One region of the Peribacillus sp. NPDC096448 genome, then DNA from elsewhere that is predicted to be linked to it. Evidence: riboswitches for the same ligand, from Rfam matches in the RefSeq annotation. Region 1 holds a riboswitch; each other region holds the start of a gene.
The links. Region 1 has a riboswitch for S-adenosylmethionine ahead of mmuP (S-methylmethionine permease). Riboswitches for the same ligand answer to the same signal wherever they lie in the genome.
Positions count from the first base shown of each region.

Region 1 (2,208 bases):
ACAGCTAGTCCAGAAATGGATACAAGCACTATGTATACAGTATCCGGCGCAATAATACTCGAGAAAAGTGCTAATACACCGCCCAACATACTGAAAAGGACTGCATTCAACGGAACACCCCGTTTTGTCAATTTTGCAAATATTGGGGAAATAGTTTTCTTATCTGCAAGTGACCAAAGCATCCTGGATGAGGCATATAGTCCTGAGTTTGCAGCGGACAAAATGGCCGTCAATATAACAAAGTTCATAATATCCGCTGCATATGGCACTCCAATTCGTTCTAGAACGGCAACAAAGGGGCTCTCTAATACGCTTGCATCCGAAACAGGCAATAATGCGGATAATACAACGATGGTTCCTACAAAAAAGATAATCAATCTCCATAATGTCATACGGATTGCCTTTGGTACCGTTTTTTCTGGATTCACAGTTTCCCCAGCTGCAATTCCGATTAATTCAGTTCCAGAAAATGCAAAATTCACCGCGAGCATCGTCATTAGAATGGCAAAGGCACCATTTGGAAATAAACCAGCACTTGTAAAATTGGAAAATAACGGAGCTGATTGTGCGTTAATTATTGGAATAAAACCTACCATTGCCGCAGCTCCCAGAATAATAAATATTACGATAGCGAATACCTTTATAGACGCAAACCAGAATTCGGATTCAGCGAAAAACTTAACGGTCCATGCATTTAATGCCAAGACCAAAATGGCAAATAGAGCACTCCATATCCAGACACTGATTGATGGAAACCATCTCTGCATCAACAATCCTGCAGCCGTGAATTCCGAACCTAGTGCAACAGTCCAGGTTAGCCAATACAACCAGGCTACTGTATACCCTGTCCCTGGTCCGATGTATTTGGCTGCGTAACTATGAAACGCACCTGTCTCGGGCATATGCACTGACAGTTCACCTAGACATAGCATGACAAGATAAACCACTAATGCACCAATCAGATACGAAAGGATGGTGCCAAACGGACCAGCCTGGTGAATCGTATAACCCGAACTTAAGAATAAACCAGTACCAATCACCCCGCCAAGCGATAGCATTATTATATGCCGTGCTTGCATTTGCCTTTGAAAATCATGCTTCCTTTTGTTCTCCATTCTTACTCTCCTTAATCTTGCATCCAGAAAAAACGAAAACGCACTCTAAAAAAGAGTGCGTTACTGACAAATAAACACGTACGGTCTTATCTATCAAGGTTTCACCCCCTGGAATTAGCACAGTGTCTTTGTGGACCTGCTGCTGAGGTTTCATAGGGCCAGTCCCTCCACCTCTCTGGATAAGAAATTATTTTTTTATAACTTTATCAATCTATAAAAAAATTGTCAAGTTTTGTTTCGTAATGTAAAGACTTCCATTTAATTACTAATGTTCATGGCGCCTGCGTCATTAATATTAAAATGATTGCTTATTTTTGGAACTTTCGCGTAATAAAAATTGCAAATAAAGCTAACCGGGATCATGTTGGTTTTTAAAAAAATGACAACATCTTATAAGATGTCGCCATTTTTATCTTTTTCCTTAAGGACGTTCTATTTCAAATAATTCCCCTAGTTTTGTATAGGTATGACCTGCTAATCTTGCTACAGGTTTTAGCCCATTCTGATCAATTCGGCCATTATGGTAAATATCTTGCTCTATATGATAGCAGACTATTTTCCCTATCAGTAAATCACAACCAGGTTCATTCTTGGAACCTGCCAATGGTATCGATTGCTCTAATATACATTCAAAACGTACCTTCGCTTCTAGCAACCCTGGTACGGATACCTTATCACTAACAGTCGGCGTGAAATTAGTAAGACCCAATTCACTTTCGTCAGATGGGAGTTCCTTTGCCGTTCGATTTGCATCAGCAACATTATTTTCATCAGTGATATGAACAACGAATTCACCTGTTTGAATTGCATTACGGGCTGTATCCTTTAAAACTCCTTTTTTCCGTTGAACAGAAATGGAAATCATCGGAGGGTTTGAACTAACTATGTTAAAAAAGCTGAACGGCGCTATATTGATCGTACCGGTTTCGGATTGTGTCGTAACCAGCGCAATAGGTCTAGGTATAATGCTTCCAGTCAAAAACTTATAATTATCCCGTTCAGTCAGACTTTCAGGATTAACAGAAATCATCTTCATTCCCTCTCATTCTTATAAAAATTTCTTTTGAAACCAGGAACCTGCTGCCTCAACCTC
Region 1 covers NZ_JBIWEU010000002.1:183,861-186,068, reverse strand. Annotated here, with positions in the region: gene mmuP (S-methylmethionine permease) at 1-1,115, opposite strand, end outside; SAM riboswitch class I at 1,199-1,301, opposite strand; gene ACIQ0C_RS04810 (flavin reductase family protein) at 1,537-2,145, opposite strand; gene ACIQ0C_RS04805 (alpha/beta hydrolase) at 2,164-2,208, opposite strand, start outside.

Region 2 (2,208 bases), on a different contig from region 1:
TATATCGGCATGTGTTTGTGTGGCAGGATAGGTGATGAAGCTTTCAACCCCTCCAAGGCTTTCTGCAAAAGAAATTAATGAGAGCGATTGTAAAAATGGGTTGACCGCCGCTTCCTCAATGATACGGAATGAAATCATGCCGCCTCTGCCTGGATACAATACGTCCGTAACACAATCATGCTCCGATAAATAATCTACAAGTATCTTGGCATTCTTTTCATGACGCTCCATCCGTAATGCCAGGGTTTTCATTCCGCGCATCAACAGCCAAGAATCGAATGGGCTCAAGACAGCTCCAGTACCATTATGGTGGAAGGCAAGTGCATCACATAATTCAGCGCCGCTAGCAACGATCAGTCCGGCGAGCACATCATTATGACCACCGAGATACTTGGTTGCACTGTGAATCACAATATCCGCTCCAAGCAGGATGGGTTGTTGAATAAGAGGCGTGTAAAAAGTGTTATCAACGATTAACAATAAACCATATCGTTTAGCCAATGCGGCAACGGCGCTAATATCCGTTTGCTGCATAAGAGGGTTAGTGGGAGTTTCGATGAAGATGGCTTTCGTGTGAGGAGTGATGGCTTTTTCGATATCCTCCAAACAACAAGTGTTTACATAGTCACACTGCAATCCCCATTTTTTAAAGCCTTGTTCTAACAGACGATATGTACCGCCATAAAGATCTTCGCTGACAATCCATGCATCCCCGGATTTAAAAAGGGCGAGTATAGTGGAGATGGCGGCCATTCCTGAACTGCAGGCATAACCTTGGTCGCCTTTTTCCAGATCGGCGATGGATCGCTCCAATAGCTGGCGTGTTGGGTTACCTGTCCTTGTGTAGTCGAATCCCGTCGATTGGCCAATTCCTTCGTGGCGAAAAGCTGTTGAAAAGTATACCGGTGGATTGACTGTTCCTGTCGCCGTTTCGCTGCGATTTCCTAATTGAGCAAGATATGTTTCAGTTTTATACATGGTTTTCACTGCTCCTTTGAGTTAAATAAAATAAAAAAAAGTCTTCTTTAAGAAGAAGACTTTGATTAAGTAGGGACGAGTCATTCTTCTTATCTTCCAAGTTCATAAACTTGTGGAATTAGCACCTTTTCATTGGTTTGAAACAAATGAAGGTTGCTGAGGTGTCATCGGGCCATTCCCTCTACCTCTCTCGATAAGAGTTTAGATTATTCAATTTCTTTTGAATTTACTATATATACAAAATACTGTCAAGGGCATTTTGGGAGTGATGATATTTTGATGTTCATGGCCAAGTCAATTGGAGCCTAGCGGTATCTACATTTTATGTGTCAAAAAAGAATATCCGAATCTTCGTATAAACATGAATGGCCAAAGGTTTTTCAGAAATATGGAAAGGGTCAGCCGGATATTTTTGCTTTAAAATAATAAAGTTTGTACAATGTATGGAGAGAAAGAATAATCCGACATTATTCATTTCATATGCAAAAAGTCTTCAATGAATAGTGCAAACATAGGAGGAGAACACATGGAATACAGAATCGAACGAGATACGATGGGTGAAGTGAAAGTTCCTGCTGATAAATATTGGGGAGCACAAACTGAGAGAAGCCGTAACAATTTCAAAATCGGTAACGAAAAAATGCCGATTGAATTAGTTCGTGCATTTGCATATGTTAAACAAGCTGCTGCAAAGGTGAACCATGATCTTGGTGATCTTTCCGAAGTTAAAAAGAATGCCATCGTCAAGATTTGCGGTGAAATCCTTGAAGGTACGCTTGATGAACATTTCCCGCTTGTAGTTTGGCAAACGGGAAGCGGTACGCAAAGCAATATGAACGTGAATGAAGTGGTCGCTAACAAAGGGAATGAATGGTTAAAAGAAAATGGTGAATCAGAAACCCTTCACCCGAATGATGATGTTAACAAGGCACAAAGCTCAAATGATACTTTCCCGACCGCCATGCATATTGCAGCCTTTATGGAAGTCGCTGAAAAATTGGTTCCTGCCATCAAAGCACTTCGTGATACATTCGATACAAAAGAAAAAGAATTTTGGGATGTCGTGAAAATCGGCCGGACACATCTTCAAGATGCTACACCATTAACATTAGGACAAGAAATTTCCGGTTGGAAAGCGATGCTCGATAAAGATTTGGCGATGATTGAGGAAAGCAGCCAAAAATTATTGAACCTTGCTCTAGGCGGAACGGCTGTAGGAACCGGAATCAA
Region 2 covers NZ_JBIWEU010000011.1:179,372-181,579, reverse strand. Annotated here, with positions in the region: gene ACIQ0C_RS19115 (methionine biosynthesis PLP-dependent protein) at 1-978, opposite strand, end outside; SAM riboswitch class I at 1,065-1,178, opposite strand; gene fumC (class II fumarate hydratase) at 1,505-2,208, shown strand, end outside.
Region 2: linked by a shared signal. The riboswitch ahead of ACIQ0C_RS19115 (methionine biosynthesis PLP-dependent protein) and the one ahead of mmuP (S-methylmethionine permease) in region 1 are both predicted to bind S-adenosylmethionine.

Region 3 (2,208 bases), on a different contig from region 1:
GATTGTACTGAAAAATCAACTTCACTCAGCGCCTTCACTCCCGGAAATTCAATCGAAATCTTCTTCATCTCTAGTTGAGTGCCCATGTCCATTCCCCCTTATAGAACAGACACTCCCTTCACCGGAAAGAGAGTGTCTCTTTTTATTTTTTGTAATGATCTTTCAAAATCTTCATCCAATCTTCTTCAAATTCCGTGGATACACCCCAACCATCGACAATATCAGACAGGTTTGCCATGTTTACCGCTTCTTTTGAAGCTTGGATTTGCTTTTGTGAAATAAGTGAAGCCTCCAAATCATATGTTTGCGGCGTTTCTTCGCCCGCTAATTTTTTAGCTAATATCCTCATATTCACTGCACCGATCAACTTGGGATCGACTGCTGCCGTGTAGGACCATGAGCTATCAGCCGATTGGATTTCCTGGAGATCTGCATTCGAAACATCAATTCCATATATCTTCACTTCATCGCGGCCCGCTTCTTTAATCGCCCGGGCTGCACCGATAGCAAAGGCATCCCATGTTGCGAAAATGGCATCCAATTTACCTTTAGGGTATTTATTCAGCATTGCGGCCACAGCATTTTGTGTCTGGACCGAAGTATCAGCAGATGCCACTCCGAATCTTTCGACTTCTTTAATCCCAGGATTTTCTTTTAATTTTTCCTGATAGACTGCATTTCTTCTTACCATCGGAGGAAAACCGTCCACCCAAAGATAGGCAATTGCAGCTTCACCTTTCTGTTCCTTTATCAGTTTATCAAAAGCCAGTGTTGCCAACGCTTCATCATCTTGTGAAGTTAACGTCACGCCCTCTATTTTAGATAGATCGCTTATTGAATCGAATGTGACAACGCTTTTACCTGCATCAACCAACTTTTGAACGTCATTTACAGTTGCGGCATCATCACCATGTGAAATGATATAGCCGTCATAATCTTCCTCCAAAGCCTGCGCTATCGCATCATGGAATTTAGCCGTGTCACCATTGGCCGTGTACGTATCCACTTGAAACCCCAGCGCTTCTCCTTCTTCTTTCGCCCCCGCCAAGTATTGGGCAGTATGATCATCACCGCCAATTTTACGGATCACTTTGATCTTGGCTCCATCCCCGTCAGCAAATCTTTCCGGGACATTTTCAAATGATACTTTTTCTTCTTTCTTCGATTCCGTGGAACTCTGCCCTGTAGAGCAACCCGTTAAAAGCAAAGCCGAAGCGATGGCAGAAATGAATATCCCTTTAATAGACCTTCTCATCTTGTTTCCCTCCATGTTTTCTTATTAGTCTTATCAGTTAAGTCGGTGTAAATCCCAAAATAAAAACCTCTCTAATACAGAGAGGTTTAATCGGCTGTTTTGCAGACTTGTCCCTCTCTTATCTGTCAAAACATTTCTGTTTTGCAGGATTTAGCACCAATTCCTAATGGAACGGTTGCTGGGCATCTTAGGGCCAGTCCCTCCGCCACTCTTGATAAGAGATATATTGTGTTACGTTTTCGTAATTATCACTTTATAGGGATATAGTCGTAAAGTCAATAGATTTTTGAATATTTGAAATCTTCCCCGTTATTTTTATTTTCTTTGAAGCTGGGCTAGACGCTTTTTCTCGATTTTTTCAAGCCTCTCCAACTGCCTTAATTTCACTTCGAACAAAGTGATCGGATCACGGTAAACTTCCGGATTTTCTTTCATATGCTCCAATGCAGCCTGGTAGTCTTTTATTTCAGTCTGTGTCTGCTCTATCGTTTTTTGAAGTAAGGCAAATGAACTGCGATAGAAAAGTGAGATGTCCCGATCTAATGATTTCTCAAACAATCCAAATTGGGTGAGGAAACGTTCCGTAATCATTTCGGCAACATCCAAGTAATCTTCACTTTCCAGGTATTTCTTATAACGATTGTACATATTGGCTTTATTTTGCGGTATTGCCCCAAACAGCTTCCCTGCTCCTTTAAGCAGCAATTGTGATGGAGTCCTGCGCAAAAGGATATTAACGTTGTCGATACGGATACTGCTTGTCATCCGGTCGGCATCACGGCGCCAGTCATCCAATACCCTGAAGTCACCTGCCAGTGTTATCCGTTCTTCTTTATATAATTCATTGAATCCGGAACTCATCTCATCCATAAACTGCTGGCTTTGTGAGAACTCCAGTTGGGAACTGGCAATCCAGTCTTGAAGAGAACGGTAATATTGAGGCATGATCTTGT
Region 3 covers NZ_JBIWEU010000005.1:222,455-224,662, forward strand. Annotated here, with positions in the region: gene ACIQ0C_RS11245 (sugar ABC transporter ATP-binding protein) at 1-86, opposite strand, end outside; gene ACIQ0C_RS11250 (sugar ABC transporter substrate-binding protein) at 143-1,255, opposite strand; SAM riboswitch class I at 1,371-1,476, opposite strand; gene ACIQ0C_RS11255 (GTPase domain-containing protein) at 1,571-2,208, opposite strand, start outside.
Region 3: linked by a shared signal. The riboswitch ahead of ACIQ0C_RS11250 (sugar ABC transporter substrate-binding protein) and the one ahead of mmuP (S-methylmethionine permease) in region 1 are both predicted to bind S-adenosylmethionine.